One region of the Streptacidiphilus monticola genome, then DNA from elsewhere that is predicted to be linked to it. Evidence: riboswitches for the same ligand, from Rfam matches in the RefSeq annotation. Region 1 holds a riboswitch; each other region holds the start of a gene.

Evidence for each region. Region 1 has a riboswitch for cyclic di-AMP ahead of ACFP3V_RS28540 (glycoside hydrolase family 16 protein). Riboswitches for the same ligand answer to the same signal wherever they lie in the genome.
Region 2: another riboswitch for cyclic di-AMP. It lies ahead of ACFP3V_RS31195 (M23 family metallopeptidase); the one in region 1 lies ahead of ACFP3V_RS28540 (glycoside hydrolase family 16 protein).
Region 3: another riboswitch for cyclic di-AMP. It lies ahead of ACFP3V_RS01855 (C40 family peptidase); the one in region 1 lies ahead of ACFP3V_RS28540 (glycoside hydrolase family 16 protein).

Annotation. Positions count from the first base shown of each region.
Region 1 is NZ_JBHSQJ010000147.1:32,735-36,052, reverse strand. Features, by position in the region: gene ACFP3V_RS28545 (amidohydrolase) at 1-834, shown strand, start outside; gene ACFP3V_RS28540 (glycoside hydrolase family 16 protein) at 851-2,056, opposite strand; cyclic di-AMP (ydaO/yuaA leader) riboswitch at 2,055-2,216, opposite strand; gene ACFP3V_RS28535 (PPOX class F420-dependent oxidoreductase) at 2,643-3,050, shown strand; gene ACFP3V_RS28530 (TetR/AcrR family transcriptional regulator) at 3,034-3,318, opposite strand, start outside.
Region 2 is NZ_JBHSQJ010000185.1:2,051-5,368, reverse strand. Features, by position in the region: gene ACFP3V_RS31205 (hypothetical protein) at 1-948, shown strand, start outside; gene ACFP3V_RS31200 (hypothetical protein) at 965-1,270, shown strand; gene ACFP3V_RS31195 (M23 family metallopeptidase) at 1,406-2,152, opposite strand; cyclic di-AMP (ydaO/yuaA leader) riboswitch at 2,166-2,300, opposite strand; gene ACFP3V_RS31190 (undecaprenyl-diphosphate phosphatase) at 2,404-3,318, opposite strand, start outside.
Region 3 is NZ_JBHSQJ010000006.1:71,467-74,616, forward strand. Features, by position in the region: gene ACFP3V_RS01850 (HAD family acid phosphatase) at 27-830, opposite strand; cyclic di-AMP (ydaO/yuaA leader) riboswitch at 1,296-1,457, shown strand; gene ACFP3V_RS01855 (C40 family peptidase) at 1,462-1,935, shown strand; gene ACFP3V_RS01860 (Gfo/Idh/MocA family protein) at 1,959-2,954, opposite strand.

The DNA of each region.
Region 1 (3,318 bases):
TCCGGACGTACCGTCAACTCACCCCGCTCCCACCTGGGTTCGGGCTTCTTCCCCACCTCGGTCAAGATCATGACGGACGGCGTCCTGGAGAACCACACCGGCGCCCTGCTGGAGCCGTACTGCGACGGCTGCGGCGGCGTCAGCGACAACCACGGCCTGACCTACGTCGACCAGGACACGCTGACCGCCGCCCTGGTGCAGCTGGACGCGCTCGGCTTCCAGGTCCACCAGCACGCCATCGGCGACCGCGCCGTGCGCAACGCCCTCGACGCCGTGGCCGCCGCCCGCGCCGCCAACGGGCCCGGCGACCGCCGCCACCACCTCGCCCACCTGCAACTCGTCCAGCCCGAGGACGTCAAGCGCTTCGCCGAACTCGACGTCGTCGCCAACCTGCAGACCTACTGGGCGCAGACCGAGCCGCAGATGGACGAGCTCACCATCCCCTTCCTGGGACCGGAGCGGGCCGCGATGCAGTACCCCTTCGCGGACCTGCACGCCGCCGGCGCGAGGCTGGCCATGGGCAGCGACTGGGCGGTGACCACCGCCGACCCCCTCGAGCAGATCGAGGTGGCGGTGCGCCGCATCGACCCCGAGAACCGGGGCAACGTCCCGTTCCTGCCCGCGCAGTGCCTGTCCCTGGACACGGCCGTCGACGCCTTCACCGCGGGCTCCGCCTACGTCAACCACGACGACCAGGCCGGCTCCCTGCGCGTCGGCGCCCGCGCGGACCTGGTCCTGCTGGACCGGGACCTGTTCGAACCGGGCTTCCTGCCCGCGGACGCCACGGTCGAACTGACCGTGGCGTCCGGAGAGGTGGTCTACCGGCTCCAGTGAGTCGGCCGGGGCGTGCTCAGCGGTAGACGCGGACGTAGTCCGCGGAGAAGGTGATCGGCGTCGAGCTGGACGGCGCGGGGTGGTACTGACCGGCCACGACCGACAGGTTGAGGATCAGGTTGGCGGACCAGTTCGCGCCGACACCGGTGCCGTCGGAGTACACCTTCACGCCGTTGACGTACCAGTCCACGGAGTTGGCGCCGTACTTGGTGCCGATGGTGACCCAGCCGCCGGGCTTCACCGCGTTGCTGTCGGTCCAGTACTTCTGGCCGCTGTTGACGTGGTTGGTCAGCTCCAGCAGGTTCGGGTTGTCCGGGTGGTACTCGAAGGAGTCGATCTCGCTGCCGCCGTTCTTCCAGGTCCACAGGGCCGGCCAGGCGCCCTGCACGCTGGGCAGCTTGACCCGCGCCTCGACGTAGTCGCCGGTGCGGACCTGGAAGTTCTCCTGCGAGCCCTCGGTGGTCAGCAGCCCGGTGGTCCAGGCCTGCTTGCCGTTCTCCAGGGTGTGGCCGCTGGGCTGCGCGGTGAAGGTGGCGACGCCGCCGGAGACGGACACGTCGTTCGGGTCCAGCCAGTCGAGCTTGTTGTCGTCCGGGTTGTGCGTGCCGTAGCGGTAGGCGGAGGACGTGTCGGCCTTCCAACGGGAGCCCAGCGAAAGGGAGTTGAACTCCTCGTCCCAGGCCAGTGAACCGCCGGCGACACTGCCGGAGGGCGCGGTCGACGCGGTCCCGGTGGGCGTGCTCGTCGGGGTGCTGGTGGGAGTCGGGGTGCTGGCCGGGGTCGGCGCCGGGGCCGGGGTGCTCGCCGCGGCGGCGACCGTCAGGGTCTTGGCGGTCAGGTTGTGCCAGCCGCTGCCGTCGAGGTAGGCGCCGAACACCGAGTAGCGACCGGCCGCGAACGCGCGGGACCCGGCGTTGACGGTGAGGCCGCCCGGGCAGACGCGGACGTTGCTCTTCCAGCCGGGGAAGTCGACGTTGTTCCCCTTCGCGTCGCGGACCGCGACGCCCAGGCTCCGCACCGTGGTGCAGGCCGACGAGGTGGCGTGGACGCGCAGGGTGGCGGTGACCGCGTGGCCGGGCGTGGCCCTGGTCGGGCTGAGGCTGTCCTCGGCGAGGCGCGGCGCGGAGGTGGCCGCGCCGGCGTGGCCGGCGAAGGCGAGGAGCAGGGCGGGGGTGACGGCGAGCGCGGCGATGCCGGCCCGCGCCGCGGGCGTGCGGGGCATGGGTTCTCCTCCGACGCCTGCGGAGTTAGCTGTCGGGTTCGGGCGGGAGGTGCCCGGTCGCGCAGCGGTGCGCGCGACTTCACCCCGAGCCGGGCGCGTGTCCGCTCCCGGCGCAGTACTCGGTTCCCCCGCTCCTGTCCGTGCTCGGTTCTCGGGCGCACCCCGCGACCGGGCGGACAGGATTCGGCGTGCCAGGTGCGGGCGTCCGCGCGTGGGTCGCGGACGCCCGCACCTTAGGCAGATTTTTAGATCATCTACAAAGTGCTTCTGGTCACATCCGCCCCACCGATCCCGCCGACCCACGGCTGGTGCCGTGTCCGGACAGGTTCGCGGGGCTGCGGTGTCCGGGGGCACCCCCCGGCCGAAGGCTGGGGGAAGGTCGCAAGGCGGAGGGCCGCCCTCGTACCGGATGTACTCGGCCGCGCCCGACAACGCGGCGTGGGGCCCCCGGGCCGAAGGCTGGCGGTGCCGTGCCGGGCGCCGCGACACGGTGGATCTGTCCGGACACGGCACTCGCCGGAATCGCCTCGCCCGGCCGCGCGTTGAGCCCGATGGCCAGCTGTCCACCGGCGAAAGGAAACTGACGGTGAGTGCGAAGTTCTCGGAGGGGCTCGTCCGGTATCTGGACGAGGAGAAGCCCTACGCCACCGTGGCCACCGTGCTGCCCGACGGCCGTCCGCACCTGACCGTGGTCTGGGTGCTCCGGGACGGCGACGACCTGCTGATCTCCACCACCTCGACCCGGCAGCAGGGCCGGAACCTGCTGCGCGACCCGCGCATCACGGTGATGGTCAACCCGCCGGCCACGCCCTTCCTGTACGCGGAGATCCGCGGCACGGCCGAGGTCACCGAGGACGCGGACCACAGCGTCCTCAACCGGGTCGCGCGCAAGTACACGGGCCAGGACTACATCGACTTCAACCCCGACTCCGTCAACGACGGACCGCGCCTGGTCGTCCGGGTCAAGCCGGAGAAGATCACCGGTCGGCTCTGATCCCCGCCGCCGCGTCCAGCAGCGGGCCGACCTCCTCGACCACCGCCTCCAGCGCGCGCACGTCCCGTTCCGCGCGCGCGATCAGGATGGCACCCTCGACGGCGCTGATCATCACGGTGGCGAGGGACCCGGCCCGTTGCTCCGGCACGCCCATCTCGCGCAGGGCCTCGGCCAGCGGACGCGCCCACGCCGCGAAGGCGTCGGCCGCCGCGGCGCGCACCGAGTCGACGGCGTCCGCGCAGTCCACCGTGGCGGCGGCCACCGGGCA
Region 2 (3,318 bases), on a different contig from region 1:
CACCGCGTCTACGGCGGCGCGATCCGCACCTACCTGCCCGGCCTGGACCCGGCCTGGGCCCCCGAGGCACCCCGGCACCGGGTGATGTCCCGGGCGACGATCGAGGACAACCTGCGCCGCGCCTCGGGCCTGCTGGCCTGGCTGCCGCGGCGGCTGGCGGTGCAGACGCCGCTGCCGGACGCGCTGGTGGGCCTGCCCCCGCTCAAGCCCAGCGGGCTGCCCGAGGCGGACGACGTCCAGCCGGGCGGCCTCCTGGTGGACCGCGATGAGGAGGAGGCGCACGAACAGCGCGCCCGTGCCGAGGAGTTGCAGGAGGTCCGCCGCTGGCTGCGGGCCGCGGAGGAGCGCGAGTCGCAGCTCGCGGCCGAGTACGACGAGCAGTACAGCGAGCTGCGCGCGGCCCGCTCCCAGCTGCGGTCGCTCACCGGCCTGGCCCCCCGGCGTCCGCACGGCGACGATCCCACGAGCTTCGCCGAGCTGGTGGACCGGCTGGAGGCGGAGGAGTTCCCCGGCCTGGTCTTCACCGGCGACCCCCGGCTCACCAAGGAGCTGGACGAGCAGACCGACCACCCCACCTGGGTGCGGATGGCCTGGGACGCCCTGCTGGCCCTGCAGGACTACGCCGAGGCCGCGGCGACCGGGACCTCGGGCGGCGACTTCCGCAGCTGGTGCGAGAACACGCCCCCGGACTGCCACGCGTTCCCCCCGCGCAAGGTGATCCGCGGGGAGTCGCGTACGGTCAGTACCAACAACAAGTGGAAGCGGGAGCGCCTGCTGCCGGTGCCACCGGAGGTGGACCCCTCCGGCCGTGTCTTCATGGGCGCCCACCTGCGGATAGGCGGCGGGGGCACGGCCCCCCGGCTGCACTACCACGACGACTGCTCGGGGACGGGCAAGGTGTACATCGGGTACATCGGCCTGCACCTGCACAACACCCGTACCAACTGAGAGGGATGACGACGCGATGGCCAGGGTTCCCGGAGGACTGCTCGCCGCGGCCGGACTGGTGGGCGGCTACGGCATCGCCCGCGCGACGGCGCGGCGCGAGCTGGGCGGCGTCGCGCTGCTGGCCGCGGGCGCGGCGGCGGCCACCCAGTGGACCCGCGCGGCCGGCCCCGCGACGGCGGCGGGGCTGTCCGGCCTGTACGTCGCCGCGTTCGCGGGCTCCCACCCCCTCGCGAAGAAGCTCGGCGCGTGGCCCTCCGTGCTCACGGTCACCGGCGTTGTCGCCACGGCGAGTTGGGCTCTCGCCGACCGCAGGCCCCGCTAGGGGCCGCAGGCCCCGCTAGGGGCGCGAGGAACTGCGCGGCCGACCCACCACCCGGGGAGGTCCGTCCCCCTGTACGGGTCGGACCTCCCCGAGTGGTGTGTTGCTCGCGCAGTTCCCCGCGCCCCTGAAGGGGCCCTACAGTGCGCCGTGGGCGGAGAGCCAGGAGAGAGGCTCGACGGGGTCCGCGCCGTCGGGACGGATCTCCAGGTGCAGCTGCGGGCCCGACGCGGGGGTCACCGCGCCGACGCGGCCGAGCACTTGGCCGGCCGGGACCGTCTGGCCCGCGCCCACCGCGATGGCGGACAGATGGCAGTACCAGACCTCCGTCCCGTCCCCCAGCCGCTCGATGACGCGGTAGCCGTAGGAGCCCGCCCAGCCCGCCGAGACGATCGTGCCGGAGCCCACCGACTGCACCAGGCTGCCCGCCGGGGCCGGCAGGTCGACGCCCGTGTGCAGATGGGACCAGTAGCCCGCCGCCTGCGGCGCGGGAAGCGGCAAGCCGGCCAGCGGGGCGGTGAGTTGGCCGAGCGCCGCGGCCTGTGCCTCCGCCGCCTCGGCCTGGGCGCGGGACCGCGCCTTCGCCGTGGCGGCCTGGGCGGCCGCGACCCGCGCCGAGTCGGCGTCCGGGGCGGTGGTCTGCGTGCGCAGCCGGTCCAGCAGGGCCGAGCCCGCGTCCGCGAGGTCCTGCGCGCTGACGGGGGCGTGGGCGTCGGGGACGGTCGCGGGGACCGGGGCGCGCTCCGCGGCGGTAGCCGGGTCGGCCAGGCCGATCACGCCCGTGGTCGCACCGACCGCCATCGCCGCCAGGCCGAGCGCGGCGGAGCCGCGCTGACGGGGCACCAGGGCCTCAACGGGGGCCTCGGTGGCCTGATATGACGCCATGACAGGCGCGCTCCCTTCCGTTCCTCGCGCCGACCGGGTTAGCTGACGGGTTCGGAGAGGATCGGAAGGTCTCCTACGGCCGTTACGGCCGATGCACCCCAGGTACGTGGTTCCCCGGTTCCCTCGCGGGATTAGGCGACTGCGTTATGGAACGGTAATCGTAAAGGCGCGTGATTCCAAGCACTTCCCCGGGGGCTGTTGGGTTCCGACCGAAGCTGTGTCCGCCCTGTCCGCTTTCGCCCCAAGTGCGGCTAGGAGAGCGACAGATACGCCAGGCTGCCGAGCCCCGCGACGGTGCAGTAGATCGCGAACGGGGTCATCGTCTTCGTCTCGAAGTACTTCGTCAGGAAGCGCACCGCGACGTAGCCCGCGACGAACGCGCACACCGACCCCGCGGCCACCTGGCCGAGGATGCCGTGGCCCTGCGGGCCCGCCAGTTCGGGGAGCTTGAGCACGGCCGCGCCGCCGATCACCGGGGTGGCCAGCAGGAAGGCGAAGCGGGCGGCGTCCTCGTGGCGCAGGCCCTTGAAGATGCCCGCGCTCATGGTCACGCCCGAGCGGCTGATGCCCGGCAGCAGCGCGAGGATCTGCGCGGCACCGATCATGACGGCCTGCCCCCAGCGGAGCTTGACGATGCGTCGGTCGGAGAGGATGTCCGGGTGGACGTCCTCCTCGTAGGCGCCAGGCAGCTCGTCCCCGGCCCGCCTTCGGCCGGTGCCGCCGCGGCGCAGGCGCTCCGCGATCCACAGCACCAGGCCGTTCAGGGTGAGGAAGAGCGCCGCCGGGACGGGCTTGCCCAGGTGCTCGCGGAAGACCTTGTCGAGCGCCACGCCGGCGATGCACACCGGCACCGTGGCCACGATCAGGAGCCAGGCCAGCCGCTGGTTGACGGTCTCGATCCGGCGCTCCCGGACCGAGCTGAAGAAGCCCTGGAACACCCGGACCCAGTCCCGCCAGAAGTAGACGACCAGGGCCAGGGCGGTCGCGAAGTGCAGGGCCACCAGCACCGAGAGATAGGGCGAGTCGGCGGCGGACATGTCCAGGTCCGTCTTCCAGTGGCCGCCGATCAGGGCCGGGATCAGGATGCTGTGGCCAAGGCTGGACACCGGGAACAGCTCGGTGACGCCCTGGAGCAGGCCGACGCCGATCGCTTCTGGATAGGTCAG
Region 3 (3,150 bases), on a different contig from region 1:
ACGGGGCCCGCGCCCCGGGGGGCAGCTCAGGGGAGGAAGTACATGGGGTTCGGGAGCTTGTAGGTCTGCTCGGAGTAGCCGCCGTTCAGGTCGCTGAACTGGTCGCCGAAGTTGGCCGTGATCGTGTACCCCAGGGCCTCCAGATGGGCGCGCGTCCCGGACTTGTAGTCCACCGTCGAGCACGTCCACGTCGTCGGCGTGGCGCAGTTGCTCAGGTACGCCGGCGGGTTGGCCTTGTTCTTCAGGAACAGGTGGGCGTCGTCCGCATCGGGGAAGCCCTGGGACGACAGCTGCCGCACCGTGTCCGCCCGCTGCGACTCCGGGCGACCGGTGATGTAGAAGACCGTGTAGCCCTGCGCCTTGGCCCAGTTGGCCAGGTCGTTCATGCCGAAGACCGCGGGGAAGTTCTTCGTCGCGATGTACTGCGCGTTGCTGGCCGCGTTGTAGACGAAGGTCGTCTCCAGCTCGTAGTTGTAGGTGGACAGCGCGGTGTCGTCCACGTCCAGCACGATGGCGCGCCTGCCGCTGTGGTCGTGCTTGATCTTCTGCGCCAGGTACTTCTCGGCCTTGGCCTCTATGCCGTACACCTGGATCGCGTAGTTGCTGCTCGACGAGGCCCAGTGCTCGCCGTTGGCGTCCACGGTGTCGCCGTAGTACGCCTTGATCTGGTTGACCTCGTCGGTCATGTTGGTGATCTGCTTGTCGCTGGTCGGCGCCGAGGTGTCGGCGAGGGCGAGCCCTCCGCCGGCCACCACTGCCCCGGCGGCGACGCCCACCGCCAGGGTGGCGAACGTGCGCGAGTGGTTCTTGAAGGTCCGTGCGAGCGTCAAGACTGGCTCCTTCAGCCACGGAGGCATCGGTAAGGCGATACGGAGGTAGTTCTTACCGTCCTCGGGGCGCCCTTGTCTATGCGCGTTGACAAACCTGAGCCCTTCGCGCCAGGTCCGTGCGCCGCCCCCTCGGCCGCCGCGTCCCGGCGTGTCGCGACGATGGCGGACCCGGGTGGTGGAACTTCCCGGGCGTCATCCGAATTGGCGTGAGTTCTCTCACAATTCCTTGGAAAAACCGCATGTCAGCGCGGTCGCAGCCGCCTCGGGGAGAATTTTTCGAAGGCGTCTCCGAATACGCCGATCGGGCGCAGATCGCCGTTCAAACCGGGCGTGACAAGCCTCACAACGGGCCTTCAAAACGTGAGATCTTCCTGAAGATGTGCCAATACTGACGGCCGAACAGCAAGCCCCCGCTGAAGTGGCGGGGCGGTCCGGGCGGACGCCGAGTCTCGCCACCGTCCGGGCGCCAGGTGCTCACCCACCTGACAGGCGAGAGCGGGAGACCCAGGCAGGACGGGGCGCGGTCGGTACCAGCGCTCCTTGGGGTGAAGCCACAGCCGTGGCCGGGCAACTTTCGGAGCCCGAACCCGACAGGATCAACTTTCGCAGGCGGTTCCGGAAGGGCTCTCACATGTCCTCGTCCTCTGTGGCCCCTCGTTCGCATGCCCGCCTCCGGGTCGGCGTGACTTCGGCGGTCGCCGCCGGAGCCGTTCTCGGCGGCGTCGTCCTCTCCTCCCAGGCGCAGGCCGCCACCCCGACGTACGGCGCCAAGGCCATCAAGGTGGCGGCCGCCAAGAAGGGCGCTCCCTACCGCTGGGGCGCGGTCGGCCCGACCCGGTTCGACTGCTCCGGCCTGACGCTCTACAGCTTCAAGAAGGTGGGCAAGTCCCTCCCGCGCACCGCGCAGCAGCAGTACAGCAAGGTCCGGCACATCTCCGCGAGCCAGCGGCAGGTCGGCGACCTGGTCTTCTTCCACAGCGGCTCGCACGTCTACCACGTGGGCATCTACGCCGGCGCGGGCAAGATCTGGCACGCGCCGCACACCGGCGCGGTGGTCCGCCTGGAGCGGATCTGGACCAAGTCGGTCTGGTACGGCCGGGCCTGACGTCCCGTCGCCGCCGCCCCGGCTCACTCGCCGGGGTAGCGGACCCCGATCTGCGCCCGGGCGGCGTCCAGGACGGCCATCACGTCCAGGGTGTCCTGCCGGCTCACCGACGGACTCTCCAGCAGTCCCGCGCGCAGGCAGCGCATGACCTCCTCGGCCTCGTGGACGTAGCCGCGTCCGCGCCGGGGCAGTTCGACGGTCTCCCCCGCCGTCGGGTCGCCGTCGGCGCGGTACCAGGTGAACCGGTCCGCGCGGAAGAAGGGCGAGGGGACCTCGATACGCCCGAGGTCCCCGGCGACCACCGCGCGGACCGGCGATCCTGCGGTGATCCCGCAGGACAGCGCCGCCAGCGCGCCGTCCTCCCAGCCGAGGAGCAGCCCCGTGGTGGCGTCCACGCCCTCCGGGGTGAGCGTGGCCCGGGCGGTCACCTGCGCGGGCTTGCCCAGCATCATGTGGGCGAAGGTCACCGGGTAGACGCCGAGGTCCAGCAGCGCCCCGCCGCCCAGCTCGGGGTTGCGCATCCGGTGCTCGGGGGCGAAGGGGCCGGGCACCCCGAAGTCGGCCTGGACCAGCGCGACCTGGCCCACCGCACCGTCGGCCACGAGCTCGGCGACCCGGCGCGCGACCGGGTTGCAGCGCATCCACATGGCTTCCATCAGGAAGACGCCCTGCTTGTGCGCCAGGTCGAACAGCGCCTCGGCGTCCTGGAGGTTGAGCGTGAACGGCTTCTCGCACAGCACCGCCTTGCCCGCGGACAGCAGCAGCGCGCTCGCCGCGTAGTGCGCGTTGTGCGGGGTGGCCACGTAGACGACGTCCACCTCGGGGTCCTCCGCGAGGGCGGCCCAGGTGCCGTAGGCGCGCGGGACGCCGAACCGGGCGGCGAACGAGTCCGCCGCCGCCTGGGTCCGGGAGGCGACGGCCACCAGTTCGGCGTCGGGCAGCAGTTGCAGGTCGGCGGCGAACTCGGCGGCGATGCCGCCGGTCGCGAGGATGCCCCAGCGGATCTTCTCGGTGCTCATGGGCGCCATCCCACCCCCCGATCCGAAGAAGCGTCAACCCCGGGCGGCGGAACCGGAATTCGCCCGGATTCCGGAAACCTGGTTCGGACGTGTGCGGTGCAGCGGACCCGTCCGGCAATCCGGAACCGGCCGGGGTGATTCCCTGGAATAGCCGGTCGGCCGAATTCGCCGCACCGTGCGTCCGGTTCTTCCGGAG